Regions from separate parts of the Streptosporangium sp. NPDC001559 genome, predicted to be linked through region 3. Evidence: riboswitches for the same ligand, from Rfam matches in the RefSeq annotation. Region 3 holds a riboswitch; each other region holds the start of a gene.
What was found. Region 3 has a riboswitch for cobalamin ahead of ACFYY8_RS05995 ((2Fe-2S)-binding protein). Riboswitches for the same ligand answer to the same signal wherever they lie in the genome.
Positions count from the first base shown of each region.

Region 1: another riboswitch for cobalamin. It lies ahead of ACFYY8_RS37605 (CbtB domain-containing protein); the one in region 3 lies ahead of ACFYY8_RS05995 ((2Fe-2S)-binding protein).
Region 2: another riboswitch for cobalamin. It lies ahead of ACFYY8_RS16710 (ribonucleoside-diphosphate reductase subunit alpha); the one in region 3 lies ahead of ACFYY8_RS05995 ((2Fe-2S)-binding protein).
Region 4: another riboswitch for cobalamin. It lies ahead of cobN (cobaltochelatase subunit CobN); the one in region 3 lies ahead of ACFYY8_RS05995 ((2Fe-2S)-binding protein).

Region 1 is NZ_JBIAVG010000023.1:127,762-131,986, forward strand. It holds gene ACFYY8_RS37590 (putative cobaltochelatase) at 1-250, opposite strand, end outside; gene ACFYY8_RS37595 (histidine phosphatase family protein) at 247-810, opposite strand; gene ACFYY8_RS37600 (CbtA family protein) at 807-1,547, opposite strand; gene ACFYY8_RS37605 (CbtB domain-containing protein) at 1,564-1,758, opposite strand; cobalamin riboswitch at 1,790-1,909, opposite strand; gene dop (depupylase/deamidase Dop) at 2,001-3,518, opposite strand; gene ACFYY8_RS37615 (acyltransferase family protein) at 3,604-4,225, opposite strand, start outside.
Region 2 is NZ_JBIAVG010000006.1:350,958-355,182, forward strand. It holds gene ACFYY8_RS16705 (Bug family tripartite tricarboxylate transporter substrate binding protein) at 1-536, shown strand, start outside; cobalamin riboswitch at 541-741, shown strand; gene ACFYY8_RS16710 (ribonucleoside-diphosphate reductase subunit alpha) at 892-3,099, shown strand; gene ACFYY8_RS16715 (ribonucleotide-diphosphate reductase subunit beta) at 3,134-4,129, shown strand; gene ACFYY8_RS16720 (mechanosensitive ion channel family protein) at 4,190-4,225, shown strand, end outside.
Region 3 is NZ_JBIAVG010000002.1:437,117-441,341, forward strand. It holds gene crcB (fluoride efflux transporter CrcB) at 1-110, opposite strand, end outside; gene ACFYY8_RS05975 (DUF190 domain-containing protein) at 159-509, opposite strand; gene crcB (fluoride efflux transporter CrcB) at 512-991, opposite strand; gene ACFYY8_RS05985 (hypothetical protein) at 1,671-2,132, shown strand; gene cobF (precorrin-6A synthase (deacetylating)) at 2,102-2,866, opposite strand; cobalamin riboswitch at 2,992-3,116, shown strand; gene ACFYY8_RS05995 ((2Fe-2S)-binding protein) at 3,180-3,965, shown strand; gene ACFYY8_RS06000 (enoyl-CoA hydratase/isomerase family protein) at 3,973-4,225, opposite strand, start outside.
Region 4 is NZ_JBIAVG010000026.1:63,806-68,030, forward strand. It holds gene cobN (cobaltochelatase subunit CobN) at 1-1,934, opposite strand, end outside; cobalamin riboswitch at 2,048-2,246, opposite strand; gene cobG (precorrin-3B synthase) at 2,266-3,573, shown strand; gene ACFYY8_RS39080 (precorrin-8X methylmutase) at 3,570-4,196, shown strand; gene ACFYY8_RS39085 (precorrin-2 C(20)-methyltransferase) at 4,193-4,225, shown strand, end outside.

The sequences.
Region 1 (4,225 bases), on a different contig from region 3:
CGGGGTCCGGGGCGGCGGGGTCGCAGGAGAAACGGCAGCCGTGCGCCACCTCGACGGGCGGGAGCAGCGCCGCGAGCGCCCGCACGATCGTGGATTTGGCGGTGCCCTTCTCCCCTCTGACCAGGACTCCGCCGACGCCGGGGGAGACGGCGTTCAGGATCAGGGCGAGCTTGAGGTCCTCCGACCCCACGATCGCGGTGAAGGGATAGCGCGGGTCGCGCACCTTGACTGCCTCCTCGGCTCTCGTCATACGGGGTAACTCAGCCGCCAGCGTCCGCCCCGCCCGGTGAGCGTCACCAGGGCGAGAGGCGCGACGTCGACGCGCCAGAAGGCATGGGCCGGGGCGCCGAGGGCGTGCACGACCGCGGCCCTGATCACCGGGGCATGGGTGACGGCGACCGTCCGCCCCGGGCCGAGGGCCGCGAGCCAGTCCGCGACCCGGCCGACGAGTCCGGTGATCGGCTCCCCTCCGTGGGGGGCCGCCGCCGGGTCGGTGAGCCAGGCCGCGAGCCCTCCGGGATCGGCCGCCTCGACCTCGGCCAGCGTCATGCCACGCCAGCGCCCGTAGTCGCAGTCGGCGAGCGACGGCTCCGGCCCGGCACGCAGGCCGAGTGCCCCGGCCGTCTGCGCGCAACGCAGCTCGGCTCCGCGGACGGCCCGGCCCGGACCGATCCGCGGAGCCAGCGCCTGGGCGCGGCGCAGGCCGTTCCCGTCGAGCGGCTCGTCTCCGGGAAAGGCGGCCCGTGCCGTCGCCCGTGTCGAGGCGTGACAGACCAGCAGCAGGCGCGCGACCCCCGAGGGGGCCGTCACGCCGGGCTGCGCCTGCGCGCGGCGAAGGCGAACAGGGCTCCGACGCCCAGCCAGAACACCGCCTGTGTCCCGAGGGAGGCCAGGCGGAAGTCCCACAGGAGACCGGCGGGGAACCCCTCGGGCACCTCGTCGATCCCGGGCAGCAGGATCCAGGCCGCCGTGACCGGCACCAGCAGCGCCGCGCCGCCCGCGAGCCAGCGCGGCCACGCCTCCTCGGAGGAGACGTAGCGGTGCGCGGCCGCCGCGGCGCCGACGGAGAGGATGCCGATGGCGACGGCGACCAGGTAGAGCACCGTGCGCTGGTTGATCGTCTCCGGGTCACCGACGGCCGGGGGGTTGGCGGGATATTTCACGAAAGGGATGAGGACGATCGCGATGAACGCCGCCGCCGCGAGGGAGACCGCCAGCAGTGGTTCCGATCTCGGACCGACCCGGCCGCGCACCCCCGCGTACACGAGGGCGAACAGGCCGCCGAGAGCCAGGCCGTACAGGGCCAGGGCGAGGAAGAGGCCGAAGCGCTGGCCGTTCCTGCTGACCGGCGCCTCCTCCCCGTGAGAGTGGGCGGGCTCGGCCGCCTCATGACTGTGGGCACCGGTGCCGGCGGAGGCCGCAGCGGCCTCCTCCAGCGCGATGGCCCGGTCGACGCGGGGTTCGCCCACGGTGTAGGCGAACACCCCGGCGAACAGTCCTGCGAGAAGGCCGACGAGCATGCCTCTGACGATGAGTTTGGTGATCACGTGTGGCTCAGTGCGATCAGTGGCAGGGAACACCGAGCAGGTGACGCCCGTCGTGCATGAGTTCGTGCAGGTAGTTACCGGCCTGCGAGATCGCGCCCTGGTCGAAGGCGACCAGGTAGGCGAGAAGCAGCAGCACCGGTACGGCGAGAAGCCATCGGGTGAGCGAACCGAGCGGGATGGGCTTGACCGGCGGAGCAGAGATCTGGCTCACGGCCACCTCCTTCAGGGGATTGACGCGCCCCTTTTCGTAGGTCGGTGGCGGCCGAGTGACCTGGCTCCCCGCCCTCTCGGGCCGGTTACAGTGGCGCGACCGCACCGGAATCTCACCGGATTTCCCTCGCACCGCCACAAAACACCCGGAATGTATACCGGTTCACAGCGTCCGTCAATCCATGCGATAGCGGACACAGGGCTAGAAACCGTGCGGGCGGGCGCACCCGCCCGCACGGGAGGTCACTGATCGCCGGTGAGAGCGGTGACCAGGTCGGCGGCGGTGCGACAGCGATCGAACAGCTCGCCGACGTGGGCCTTGGTCCCGCGCAGCGGCTCCATGGTCGGAACACGCTGCAGGGACTCCCTGCCCGGGATGTCGAAGATGACCGAGTCCCAGGAGGCGGCGGCGACCGACTCGCTGAACTGGCTCAGGCAACGACCCCTGAAGTAGGCCCGCGTGTCGCTCGGCGGCGCCTCGATGGCCCGCCGTACCTCGTCCTCGGTCACCAGGCGCTGCATCCTGCCCCGGGCGACCAGCCGGTTGTACAGGCCGCGCTCGGGACGGATGTCGGAGTACTGCAGGTCCACCAGCTGCAGTCGCGGGTGGGACCAGGCCAGGCCGTCACGGGTACGGTAGCCCTCCAGCAGCTCGAGCTTGGCCACCCAGTCGAGCTCCCGCGACAGCTGCATCGGGTCCTCGGCCAGACGGGTCAGGACGGACTCCCAGCGGTCGAGGACGTCCTTGGTGATCTCGTCGACGCCGTTCCCGCTGCGCTCCTCGGCGTACTTGCGGGCCAGTTCCAGATACTCCATCTGCAGCTGCACCGCGGTGAGCCTGCGGCCGTCGCGCATCGCGATCTCGTACTTCAGCGTGGGGTCGTGGGAGACCGCGCGCAGCGCCTGGACCGGGTTGTCGACCGCGAGGTCACGGGTGAAGTAGCCGTCCTCGATCATGGCGAGGACCAGCGCGGTCGAGCCCAGCTTCAGGTAGGTCGAGATCTCCGACATGTTGGCGTCGCCGATGATGACGTGCAGCCTGCGGTACTTCTCCGGGTCGGCGTGCGGCTCGTCCCTGGTGTTGATGATCGGCCGCTTGAGCGTGGTCTCCAGCCCGACCTCGACCTCGAAGAAGTCGGCCCGCTGACTGATCTGGAAGCCCTCACCCCGGGAGTCCTGGCCGATGCCGACCTTGCCCGCGCCGACGACGACCTGCCGGGAGACGAAGAACGGGGTCAGATACCTGACGATGTCGGCGAACGACGTGGCGCGCCGCATCAGGTAGTTCTCGTGGCAGCCGTAGGAGGCGCCCTTGTTGTCGGTGTTGTTCTTGTAGAGCTGGATCGGAGCGTTGGCGGGGACGGCCGAGGCGCGCGTCGCGGCGTCGTGCATGACGCGCTCCCCCGCCTTGTCCCAGATCACCGCGGCTCGTGGATTGGTGCATTCGGGAGTCGAGTATTCGGGATGGGCGTGATCCACGTACAGCCGGGCCCCGTTGGTGAGGATCACGTTGGCCAGGCCCAGATCCTCGTCAGTGAGCTGGCTCTGGTCGGCCACCTCCCTGGACAGGTCGAAGCCCCGGGCGTCGCGCAGAGGGTTCTCCTCCTCGAAGTCCCAGCGTGCTCGCCTGGCCCTGGCCGCCGAGGCCGCCAGATAGGCGTTCACCACCTGGGAGGAGGTCACCATCGCGTTGGCCCCCGGCTGTCCGGGCACGGAGATGCCGTATTCGGTCTCGATGCCCATCACCCGCCGTACCGTCATGCGCACCCTCTGTTCATCCAGGACGACTACTCCGCCGTATATATCCCCGACCCTAGACCCTTCACTATCCCCGGTGACCAGACAGTTATGGCACAGAGGCCTTTTCTGAGGCGTTTTCTCCCGGGGCCCCCGGAGCGGGAACCGCTCCCTGGCCGGGGCCGCGTCCGTGCCTCCCCTGCGGTACGGCCGCCCGCCGCCGCCTGGCCTTGACGAACTCCTGGATGGGCCGTTCGACGAGCCGGTGGACCAGGTAGGACAGCGCCAGCGTGACCAGCACGGTGACCGCGACGGTCAGCCAGGGCGCGAGTGTGTCGCGCAGGACGGGCACGAGCACGGCGGCGACCGTCGAGTGGAACAGGTAGAGGGGGTAGGTCAGCGCGCCGAGCACGACCAGCCCGCGCCAGCGCAGCCAGCCCAGGGCGCCGAGCGCCACCAGCGCCATGAGCACGTAGAAGAGCACGACGGTCACGACGACCGCCCAGCCGGGCACCGGCATCGCGGCGTAGCCCACCGCGTCGATGCGGCCCTCGACCCTGGCCAGGGCCGCGTAGACCGCCAGTCCGCCGCTGAGCCCGGCCACGCACCACAGCACCGGCTTGGGGCCGTGCTTGGTCATGAGGAAGAAGGCCATGCCGCCGACGAAGTACGCCGCGTACTTCGGCATCACGATCAGCTGTACCCACTCGTTCTCGTTGCCGGTGAAGATC
Region 2 (4,225 bases), on a different contig from region 3:
AGGGCGGCTCCGACCACGTGCTCTACGGCATGATCGGCAAGTGTCTCGGCGTCGACGTCAGGCTGATGGAGTACGCGGGCTACCCGACCGAGTCGGAGGCCGTCGAGGCGCTCAACGAGGGGCGGGTGGCCGCGCTTCTCGGCTCGGCGGGCTCCCTCCTGCCGAAGATCGCCACGGGCCGGCTGATGCCGCTCGCGGTCTCCTCGGGGGAGCGGATCGACGGCATCGACGCGCCGACGCTGATGGAGCGGGAGGTGCGCCTTGAGTACGCCGACTGGTGCGGGGTGCTCGGCCCCCGGGCCATGAGCCCCGGCGACCGGGACGAGGCGGTCGCCCTGTGCGACCGGATCGACGCCTCGCCCCGATGGCAGGCCGTGTGCGCGGCCAACGGCTGGCACCGGGCGTACCTGAGCGGTGACGACTTCCGCCAGTGGCTGGTCACAGAGACCCGCCGTACCCGCGCGGTGCTCAACGAGCTCGGGTTGCTGAGCATCCCCGACACAAACTGTTGGGGCGGTTGCGTCAGGCGGCACTAGATGTAGGATCCTGGTCGTCGCTGGTTCGCCCACGAGGGCGAGGCAACAGGGAACCCGGTGAGAGACCGGGACTGCCCCGCAGCGGTGAACGGGAACGAAAGCCGTCAACTGAGCACTGGGTGAACCACGCCCGGGAAGCGACGGCCGGTAGGAGCGCGCGTCACGCCCGTGAGTCCGAAGACCTGCCCGCGGTGTGTGGAGAGGGGACCGATCAGGTCCCCGCTCGGCACGAGAGTTGTCCAGGGCTTCGAGGGAGAGCCGCGGGACGAGGCGGTCCGGCGTGCCCGGGAGCCGCCCGTTGACGCGCGCCCTGCTCCGTGAGCCGTACGGGGATTACCTGCACGAGGGGTGGCACGTGACACAGACCTTGGCCGAGAAGGCGGAGAAGACCGGGCACTCGCCGGACGATCGCAGGCGGGCGATCGAGGAGGCCGCGGCCCGGGTGATCACCGACCCGGAGAACTCCAGGGTCGCCGCCAGGCTGCTGACCGGCCTGATCGCCGAGGAGGCCGCCGAGCACGGCGTCACGACCTTCTCCGAGTCGATCGCCGCGTCCCACGGCGTCGGGCTCCTGCAGGACGGGCTGGCCGCCTTCGTCGCCGCCAACGCCGCCGCCCTCGACGCGCTGGTCGACCCGGCCGCCGACGACCGGTTCGAGTACTTCGGGCTGCGCACCGTCTACGACCGCTACCTGCTGCGCCACCCGAGCACCCGCAAGGTCCTCGAACGCCCCCAGCACTTCCTGCTGCGCGTGGCCTGCGGCCTGTCGGAGACGGTCGAGGAGGCCGCCGAGCTGTACGGGCTCATGGCCACCCTGTCCTACCTGCCCAGTTCGCCCACCCTGTTCAACTCCGGTTCCCGCAGGCCCCAGCTGTCCTCCTGCTTCCTGCTCGACTCGCCGAGGGACGAGCTCGAGGCCATCTACCAGCGCTACGGCCAGGTCGCCCGCCTGTCGAAGTACGCCGGGGGCATCGGCATCGCCTGGACCCGGGTCCGCTCGCGCGGCTCGCTGATCCGCGGCACCAACGGTCACTCGAACGGCATCGTGCCGTGGCTGCGCACCCTCGACTCCAGCGTCGCCGCCGTCAACCAGGGCGGTCGTCGCAAGGGCGCCGCCTGCGTCTACCTGGAGCCCTGGCACGCCGACATCGAGGAGTTCCTCGAACTGCGCGACAACACCGGTGAGGAGGCGCGCCGTACGCACAATCTGAACCTCGCCAACTGGATCCCCGACGAGTTCATGCGGCGGGTCGAGGCCGACGAGATGTGGTCGCTGTTCGACCCCAAGGAGGTCCCGCACCTCACCGACCTGTACGGCGAGGCGTTCGAGGAGGCCTACCGCAGGGCGGAGGCCGAGGGCGGGTTCGTCAGGCAGGTCCCGGCCCGCGCCCTGTACGGCCGCATGATGCGCACGCTCGCCCAGACCGGCAACGGCTGGATGACCTTCAAGGACGCCTCGAACCGGACCTCGAACCAGACGGCCCGCCCGGGCAACGTCATCCACCTGTCGAACCTGTGCACCGAGATCCTGGAGGTCACCAGCGACGCGGAGACCGCCGTCTGCAACCTCGGCTCGATCAACCTGGCGGCCCACCTGACCGTGGACGGTGTGGACTGGGAGCGGCTGCGCCGTACGGCTCGCACCGCGGTCAGGTTCCTGGACAGGACCATCGACCTGGGCTTCTACCCGACACCCGAGGCCCGCGCGGCCAACGAGCGCTGGCGGCCCGTCGGGCTGGGCGTGATGGGGCTGGCCGACGTCTTCTTCGCGCTGCGGCTGCCGTTCGACTCGCCGGGGGCGCTTGAGCTGTCGACCCGGATCGCCGAGGAGATCGCGCTGGCCGCCTACGCCACCTCCAGTGACCTGGCCGCCGAGCGGGGGCGCCATCCCGCCTACGGGGACACCCGCGCCGCCGACGGCGTGCTGCACCCCGACCACTACGGGGCCGCCCGTTCGGCGGAGTGGACGGCGCTCAGGGAGCGGATCGCCGTGACCGGCCTGCGCAACTCGCTGATGATCGCGATCGCCCCCACGGCCACCATCGCCTCCATCGCGGGCTGCTACGAGTGCATCGAGCCCCAGGTGTCGAACGTCTTCAAGCGCGAGACCCTCTCCGGGGAGTTCCTCCAGGTCAACCGCTATCTGGTCGCCGACCTCACGGCCCGGGGCCTGTGGACCCCGCAGATCAGGGACGCGATCAAGCGGGCGGACGGCTCGATCCAGGACGTCCCGGGCATCCCCGACGACCTCAGGACGCTCTACCGGACCGCGTGGGAGCTGCCGCAGAAGGCGCTGATCGACCTGGCCGCGGCGCGCGCGCCGTACATCGACCAGTCGCAGTCGCTCAACCTGTTCATGGCGACCCCGACCATCGGCAAGCTCTCCTCGATGTACGCCTACGCCTGGCGCTCGGGCCTGAAGACCACCTACTACCTGCGTTCCCGCCCGGCCACCCGCATCGCGCAGACCACCGTTTCAGCCGCGGCGGCCGTCGCCGGAACCGAGCAGGACGTGATCGCCTGCTCGCTGGAGAACCCCGAGTACTGCGACGCCTGCCAGTAGGCCCCGTGACCCAAGCCGAAAGGTCATTCTCCGAATGCTGCTCGACCCCGGTATGAACCTCACCCTGCGTCCCATGCGCTACCCGGACTTCTACGAACGCTACCGGGCGGCCATCCGCAACACCTGGACCGTCGAGGAGGTGGACCTCAACTCCGACGTGGCGGACCTGGCCAGGATGACACCGGAGGAACGCCACCTGATCAACCGTCTCGTCGCGTTCTTCGCGACCGGTGACTCGATCGTGGCCAACAACCTGGTGCTCAACCTCTACCAGCACGTCAACGCCCCCGAGGCGCGCCTGTACCTCAGCAGGCAGCTCTACGAGGAGGCGGTGCACGTCCAGTTCTACCTGACCCTGCTCGACACCTACCTGCCCGACCATGAGGAGCGGGCCAGGGCCTTCGCCGCGATCGAGCACATCCCCTCGATCAGGGACAAGGCCGAGTTCTGCTTCCGGTGGATCGACTCGCTCGGCGGGCTGACCAGCCTGCAGACGAGGGACGACCGGCGGGCGTTCCTGCTCAACCTGATCTGTTTCGCCGCGTGCATCGAGGGCCTGTTCTTCTACGGGGCCTTCGCCTACGTCTACTGGTTCCGCTCGCGGGGCCTGCTCGGCGGCCTGGCCACCGGGACCAACTGGGTCTTCCGCGACGAGTCCATGCACATGGAGTTCGCCTTCTCCGTGGTGGACACCGTACGGGCCGAGGAACCCGGCCTGTTCGACGACGAGCTCGGCGCCCAGGTCACCCGGATGCTCGAGGAGGCGGTGGCGGCGGAGCTGGCCTTCGCCGAGGACCTGTGCGGCGAGGGCCGGTCCGGGATGGACCCCGACCAGATGAGGCAGTACCTCGAATACGTGGCCGACCAGCGGCTGACCCGGCTCCGGCTGCCCGTCCGGTACGGCACCGCCAACCCCTTCGCGTTCATGGAGCTGCAGGACGTCCAGGAGCTCGCGAACTTCTTCGAGCGGAGAGTTTCGGCCTATCAGATAGCAGTTGAGGGAACTGTCGCTTTTGACGAGGCCTTCTGAATAGGCCGCGCGTCCCGGGGCATCGACCCGGCAAGCGACCGTCAGGGGGGAAGAGCGTCCGTGTCCAGATGGATCATCCTGATCGCCTCGATGCTG
Region 3 (4,225 bases):
AAGGTCCCCCACGGGAAGACCGTGTCATGCCGGGCCTGGACCATCCGGTCGGTCAGATAACGCAGCGGCGCGCCGACGGCGGCGCCGGCCAGCACCAGCAGCCAGTTCACCGTTTCCCCCTCCTCGCAGTGCTCCTCGCCGTGCCTCCACAGTGCTCCTCACTGTGCTTCTCGCTGTGTGGCCCGCCCGCCGCGATGGTGGACGATCTCGACCTGGTCGAGTACGGCCACGCCCTCGATGAGCAGGTCGTCGAGCTGGGGCAGGAAGGCGCGGACGGCCTCCTCGGTGTCGATGATCACCACGGCGACCGGCAGGTCGTCGGCCATCGACAGCAGCCGGGTGGTGTGCACGACCTGCGTGGCGCCGAAGCCCTCAAGGCCGTGGAAGACCGACGCCCCGGCCAGCCCGGCGGCGTGGGCGCGGTGCACGATCTCGGTGTACATCGGACGGTGGTGCCAGGTGTCGGTGTCGTCGAGGAAGACGGTCAGTCTCAGCCCTCGCCCAGACATGATCATCGTGTTCTCCCTGCCTTCCGTCTCACCGCCGCCAGGAGCAGGCGGGTGATCCGAGCCCCGGCCGTCACCGAGGCCATGGCGACCACGACCGTGACGACCATGTAGGCCAGCGCCGGACCGGGCCGTCCGGCCGTGACCAGGCGTTCGATGTCCACGCAGTAGGTGGAGAAGGTGGTGAACCCACCGAGCACGCCGGTCGCGAAGAACGGCCGCACCCAGACGGGGGCGGTCCAGGCCTCGGTCAGCGTCACGAGGAAGACGCCGATCACCAGGCAGCCGAGGGCGTTGACGCCCAGCGTGGTCCACGGGAAGGCCGCGGGCGGGGTCGGCCACAGCAGTGACGCCCCGTAACGGGCCGCCGCGCCGGTCGAGCCTCCGGCGGCGACCGCGGCGAGCACGCGCAGCTGCGAGCGGCGTGCCTGGCGGCGACGCCGTACGTCGGTGAGATCGACGTCTGGGTCGACGGGCTCGGTCACCGTTGCGGGCCCCACCTCATCCGGGCGCATGATCCTCCCCACACGTGGCGTGCGCCCCGGGTTCAGGACGCGAGCTGTCACGAGCAGGGACCGTTGGCGGCGCGCGCGCCGCGGTTCGGGTACGGCGGGCCCCACCGCCGTGAGACGCCCCGGCCGGGCTCGGCGAGCCGGCACGAGGGTTCCCGCACAGCCTAACCCGCCCCGGATCTCCCCTCGGACGCCCCCTCGCCCCGAACCAAGGTTCAGGTCCGCCGTGCCCGAACCCTGTCCGGCCTCCCGTCCGGGCGGCGAACGGGACTCCTCGGGGCCGGCACGTTGGGCCCCGACCGCATCGTGGTCTCCCGTAGCGTCGAGACCACGATGCGGCGGACGCCGTGCCCGGGGCCCACGTCCGGGCGGCGGCGAGCCTCATAACTTAGGTAAGCCTAAGCTCAGTTTTTGGATTTCGGCGTGCCCTGTCAAGGTGGCGATCTGTGATCTGGTTCATACCGCTGGCCCATTTGTCATGAAAAATCGTGAACCTAGGGCGCTTTTCGGCAAGATTCGCATCCGATGGGTCGAATGTTCCATTTGTCGGTTAGGCAAGGCTTGCCTAAATGGGGAGTGGTATGTTTCCGGCCCCGTTGCGTCGCCGTCTGGCCATGAGCCTGTCCTTCCTCACGCTCGCCGCCCTGACCGCGTGCGGTTCCGGCTCCGGCACCCCCGGCGTCGCGTCCGATCCCTCAGGGCAGGGAGAGCCCCCGCCGCCGCGGACCGGGTCGTCGAGGCGACCAACGGGAAGATCACCGTTCCCGGCGACGTCGAGCGCATCGTCTCGATCTCCTATGCCACCGGCGCCCTGCTCGACTTCGGCGTGCTACCGGTCGGCACCAGCGCGATCGACGGGAACAACCCGATGGAACTGCCGCCCTCCCAGGTCGAGGCCGCCAAGAACGGCAAGGTGCTGCCGGTCACCTACGCCACCGCCGACCGGTACGGCACCTCGATCGACGTGCTCGACCAGGTCGAGACCATCCTGAAGGGGGCTGAACGCGTCAACTCGTCTGGCTGCCGGCCCACGAGTGGCGCGCGGGCCGTACGGGTACGGGGCGGGCGGCCGGGAGCTGAGTCTCACGCCGGGGGCAGGCGCCTGAGCAGGTAGGTGTCCATGATCCAGCCCTTGCGTTCGCGGGCCTGCGCGCGCAGGTCACGGATGCGCCCGGTCACCTCGGTCACCGGCCCGGAGACCAGGATCTCGTCCGGGGTGCCCAGGTAGGCGCCCCAGTAGATGTGGAACTCCTCCGCCCGGTCCCCCAGGTCGGCGAAGGCGCAGTGCGCGTCGAGCATGACGAGGACGTCGTCGGCCGTCGGCCCCTCCTGCGCCAGGCGGCGGCCGGTGGTGATGTGCACCGGGCGGCCGACCCGGTTCAGGTTGGTACGGTGCCTGGCGGTCAGCGCGGAGACGCTGGTGATGCCCGGGACGACCTCGTGGTCGAAGACGACCGTCCCCCGCTCGGTGACCTCCTCGATCCCGGCGAGCGTGCTGTCGTAGAGGCCGGGGTCGCCCCAGACGAGGATCGCCCCGGTCTCGTCCTCGCCGAGCTCGTCGCGGACGAACGCCTCGTACAGGTCGGCGCGCCGCGAACGCCACGTCTCGACGGCCGAGGCGTAGGCGGGGGTGGTCCTGTCCCGCTCCGGGTCACGGGCCTCCACCACCCGGTACGGCCGCCGCCCGTGCGCCTCGATCATGTCCCGGCGCAGATCGGCCAGGTCGTGTTTGACCTCTCCCTTGTCCACCAGCAGGAAGGCGTCGGCCCGGCCGATGGCCTTGACCGCCTGGAGGGTGAGATGGTCGGGGTCGCCCGCGCCGATGCCGATGATGAGGATTCGCTTCACGGGGAAGAGTCTGCCCTCCCCGCGGTGGGCGGGTCCCGCCGGGCCGGTCCGCGGGAGGTCGGCACCCGGAGCACAGAGAAGTCTCCGCCCCCTGTGAGATGATGCCGCCGCGGGCGACGGCGGCCAGAGGAAGCCGGTACGAGTCCGGCGCGGTCCCGCCACCGTGATCGGCACCTGATCGGTACCGCGATCGGCGAGCGAGTCGTGGACGGAGGGATCACGACGAGCTCCGGCCGGGAGCCGGAGACTCACGTGGTCGCCTCCTCAGACCAGGCCGGGGCGGACCTCCCCGGGAGAGGATCGGTGATTCGTCATGCCCCCCGTCCGGCCCGCCCCCGTGATCGCGCCCGCCGCCCCGGAGGCCGTCTCGGCGGCGATGGCCGAGGTGTCCTCGGTCGGCGGCTACTTCGAACTCGACGAGGGCGAGGCGGAGCCGGGCTGGCGGCCGCTCACCGACCTGCTCACCGACCGCGCCCTGCTGGAACGGCGCGTCGCCGAGGTCGCCGTGCGCCTGGGCACCGACCAGCCACGGGTGGCGGCCTCCATCCAGTTCCAGGGGCTCGCGGCCCGTCTGTGGTCGCCGGTCGTCGGGGCCGTGGCCGCCCACGACCTGCTCCTCGACCTGGCCCCCGCCCGGCTGCACTGGTACCCGGCCCCCGCCGGGCCGCTGCCGCTGCGCGCCGTACGGCCTGCGGGGCGGCGTGTCCCCGGCCCGGCCGAGGCCGCCGGGCCGATGTACCGCGGCGTGGTGACCGGGCTGCTCGAACCGCTGGCGCTGGCCGTACGGGAGGTCGTCGGGATCGCGCCGGGCCTGCTGTGGGGCAACGCCGCCTCGGCCCTGGCGGGAGCCGTGTGCGTCCTCGCGGGCCGGCGCCCCGATCTGGCCACGAGGGCCGTCACGCTCGGCCGGGAACTGCTGGGGACGGGGCTGCTGCGGAACACCGGTGAGCTGGCCGAACCCGTCCCCGGGCGACCGGTCTTCACCCGGCGCAGCTGCTGCCTGTACTACCGGCTGCCCGGCGGCGGCAAGTGCGGCGACTGCGTCCTGCTCGCCGGCCGCGCGAGAAGCCGTACGGGAAGCCGGGAACGATCCGCCTGAACGGCCGTCATCCCGGTTCCGCGGAGAGTCCGAGTTCGTGTTCGCCCAGGGGCGCGAAGAAGCGGTCCACGTCCTGCTCGCTCACCTCTTCGAGACGGGCGGGGGACCAGCGGGGGGAGCGGTCCTTGTCGATCACCTGGGCGCGGATGCCCTCGACCAGGTCGGGCGCGGACGGCATCGCGCAGGCGACGCGGTACTCCTGGTCGAGAGCCTCCTCAAGGGAGCCCAGCCCCCGGGCCAGGCGCAGGGCGCGCAGGGTG
Region 4 (4,225 bases), on a different contig from region 3:
TCCACGTGCAGCAGGAAGTCGTCGAACTCGGCGTCGTGCGGGCGGTCCTCGATGCCGAGGTCGTGGTCGAGCCTGGCGGCCTGGATCAGCGTCCAGATCTGCGCCCGGATCGCGGGCAGCTTGGCCGGGTCCATCGCGGCGATGGAGGCGTGCTCGTCGAGGAGCTGCTCAAGCCTGGCCATGTCGCCGTAGGTGTCGGCGCGGGCCATCGGCGGGACGAGGTGGTCGACCAGCGTGGCGTGGGCGCGGCGCTTGGCCTGGGTGCCCTCGCCGGGGTCGTTGACCAGGAACGGGTAGATCAGCGGCAGGTCCCCGAGGGCGGCGTCGGGGCCGCAGGAGGCCGACAGGCCCGCCGACTTGCCGGGCAGCCACTCCAGGTTGCCGTGCTTGCCGACGTGCACCACGGCGTGCGCGCCGAAGCCGTCGGACAGCCAGCGGTAGGCGGCCAGGTAGTGGTGGCTGGGTGGCAGGTCGGGGTCGTGGTAGATGGCGATGGGGTTCTCGCCGAACCCCCGGGGCGGCTGCACCATGACGACGACGTTGCCCGAGCGCAGCGCGGCCAGCACGATCTCACCGTCCGGGTCGGCGGAGGTGTCGACGAACAGTTCGCCGGGCGGGGGTCCCCAGTGCTCCTCGACCGAGGTCCGCAGGTCCTCGGGCAGCGTGGCGAACCACGCGGCGTACCGGGAGGCCTTGATCCGCACCGGGTTGCCCGCGAGCCGTTCCTCGGTGAGCCAGTCGGGGTCCTGGCCTCCGGCTGCGATGAGGGCGTGGATCAGCGCGTCGCCGTCCTGCCCGGTGACGCCGGGCAGTTCGTCCTCGGCGCCGATGTCGTAGCCGTGCTCGCGCATCGCGGCCAGCAGCCGCACCAGGCTCGCCGGGGTGTCGAGGCCGACGGCGTTGCCGATCCTGGAGTGCTTGGTCGGGTAGGCCGACAGCATCAGCACGATCCGCCGCTCGGCGGGCGGGACATGCCGCAGGACGGCGTGCCGTACGGCGATGCCCGCCACGCGGGAGGCCCGCTCGGGGTCGGCGACGTAGACGGTCAGACCGTCCCCGTCGATCTCCTTGAAGGAGAACGGCACCGTGATGATCCGCCCGTCGAACTCGGGGATCGCCACCTGGGTCGCCGCGTCGAGCGGGGAAAGGCCGTCGTCGTTGGCCTCCCAGGCGGCCCTTCCACCGGTCAGGCACAGGCCCTGCAGGATCGGCACGTCGAGTTCGGCGAGCGCGCCGACGTCCCAGGCCTCGTCGTCGCCGCCCGCGGACGCGGTGGCCGGACGGGTGCCGCCCGCGGCCAGCACGGTCACCACCAGCGCGTCGACCGTGCCCAGGGTGTCGAGCAGGCCCTGCTCGGCGCTGCGCAGGGAGGCGCAGTAGACGGGCAGCGCGCGGGCGCCCGCGTCCTCGATCGCGGCGCAGAGCGTCTCGACGAAGGCGGTGTTGCCCGCGACGTGGTGGGCGCGGTAGTAGAGCACGCCGACGACCGGTCCCTCCTCGCGGCGCGCCCGGCGTTCGAGCACGCCCCAGGCGGGCGTCGGGGCGGGCGGGGCGAAGCCGTGGCCGGTCAGCAGCAGCGTGTCCGACAGGAAGCGGCCCAGTTCGGCGAGGTTGGCGGCCCCGCCGTGGGCGAGGTAGGCGTGCGCCTCGGCGCAGACCCCGCCGGGCACGGTCGACAACTCCATCAGCTCGGCGTCCGGTGCCTGTTCGCCGCCGAGCACGACGACGGGCAGCGGCCCTGCGAGCAGGGCGTCCAGGCCCTCCTCCCAGGCGCGGCGCCCGCCGAGCAGCCGTACGACGACCAGGTCGGCGCCCTCGACGAGGGGCGGCAGGTCCCTCGCGGTGAGCCTGGCCGGGTTGCCGAGCCGGTAGTCCGCGCCGCTGGCGCGGGCGCTGAGCAGGTCGGTGTCCGAGGTGGAGAGCAGGAGGATCATTCGCCACGCTCCCCGGCGGGGAGCGGCGCGGCCGTGAACGGCGGTGCGGGCTGGCGGCTGGGGAACGGCGAACAGCGCACAGGGCTTTCCTCCCTCGGGGTCCTCGCCCCGGGTCGTCGTCGGCTACGACGGCTGGAGTCTCCTGGCTCCCGGATCGATGCTCCCCCCGGCCTTCCCGCCCGTTGCCGGACCGTGGCTGGATGGGGTTCGCTCCCCGGTTACAGTGGCGGGACCGCGCCGGATTCACACCGGCTTCCTCCCTTTTGCCGTCGCCAACGATGAGACTACGGCAGCGAGGTCCCCGCAAGAAACTGGAGCTACCATCCTCAGCGTGTCAAAAGGTCACTTCTCCGGACGATCTCATCCCGACGCGTGCCCGGGGGCGCTCCAGGTGCATTCCGCGGCCGACGGCGGCCTGGCGCGCGTCAGGGTACCCGGAGGGCGCCTGACGGTCCCGCAGCTGCGCGAGCTGGCCTCGGCCGCCGAGACCTGCGGCAACGGCGTCGTCGAGCTGACCTCCCGGGCCAACGTCCAGGTGCGCGGACTGGGCGCCGGGGACGGCTTCGCGGCCCGCATGGCGCGGGCGGGGCTGCTGCCCTCGGCCACCCACGAACGGGTCCGCAACGTCCTGGCCTCACCGCTGAGCGGCCTCGACGGCCGGGGGCTTCTCGACGTGGGACCGCTGACCCGTGAGCTCGACCTGCGCCTGTGCGGCACGCCCGCGCTCGCCGGGCTGCCGGGGCGGTTCCTGTTCGCGCTCGACGACGGCCGGGGCGACGTGGCCTGGCTCGGGGCGGACGCCGCGATCCTGCCGACCGGCCCCGGCGAGGTGGCGTTGCTGCTGGCCGGGACCGACGGCGGCCTGCGGGTGCCGCCGGGTTCGGCGGTCTCCGCGCTGCTGGCCGCCGCCGAGGCGTTCCTGGCCGAGCCCGGGGTCCGGGAGGGCCGTCTGTGGCGGATCGGCGAGCTGCCCGGCTGCGCCGAACGGATCGCCGCCCGCGTCGCGGCCTCCCTGGAGACGACCTCCGCCCCCGTACGGCGGGCGCCCGTCCCGGCGCCCTCCCACGGGCCCGTCGGGGTCGTCGAACAGCCCGCGGGCCTGAACGCGCTCGGCGTCACGGTGCCGCTGGGGCGGCTGACCTCCGCCCAGGCCGCCCTGCTGGCCGGCCTGGGCGGCGAGGAGGTACGGCTGACGCCGTGGCGTGGCGTCGTCCTGCCCGGCCTGTCCCCGGCCTCTCTCGCCGAGGTCGCCGGGCGGCTCGTCGCCGCCGGGCTGGTCGTCGACCCGGCCTCGCCGTGGACGGGCGTGACGGCCTGCGCGGGGCGGCCCGGCTGCGCGAAGTCACTGGCCGACGTGCGGGCCGACGCCGCCCGCTGGATCACGGCGGAGAGCGACCCGCCCGCTGCCGTCCCCGCCCGCCCCGGTACGCTCCCGGTGCACTGGGCGGGCTGCGAACGACGTTGCGGCCGCCCGCGAGGACGGGCCGTCGACGTGGTCGCGACCACGACCGGCTACCGGGTCCTCCTGGAGGACAGCGGCTTGGGCGGCGGCATGGACGGTGACTCGAACAGTGTCCTGACCTGCGCGGACATCGAGGAGACCACGGCCGCCGTGGCGGCTCTGAGAGGGGAAACGTGACCGACTACGTCCGGGACGGCGCGGAGATCTACCGGCGTTCCTTCGCCACCATCCGCGCCGAGAGCGACCTGGACGGCCTGCCGCCGGACGTCGCCCAGGTGGCGGTCCGCATGATCCACGCCTGCGGGATGGTGGACCTGGTCGCCGACCTCGGCTGGTCGCCGGGCGTGGTCGCCTCGGCCAGGGCGGCCCTGCGCGCGGGGGCGCCCGTGCTGTGCGACGCGATGATGGTCGCCTCGGGGGTGACCCGGCGCCGCCTGCCCGCGGGCAACGAGGTGCTCTGCACGCTGGGCGAGCCCGGCGTGCCCGAACTGGCCGTACGGCTCGGCACCACCCGCAGCGCGGCCGCCCTCGAACTGTGGCGCGACCGTCTCGAAGGGGCGGTCGTCGCGATCGGCAACGCGCCGACCGCGCTGTTCAGGCTGCTGGAGATGGTCGAGGAGGGGGCGGGACGGCCCGCCGCCGTGCTCGGCGTGCCGGTGGGTTTCATCGGCGCCGCCGAGTCAAAGCAGGCGCTCGCCGGGCATCCGGCGGGCCTGGAGTACCTGGTCGTGCACGGACGCCGGGGTGGGAGTGCGATGGCCGCCGCCGCGGTCAACGCGATCGCGAGTGAGGTCGAGTGAACGACACGTCAGCGGGACGGCTCAGGGGC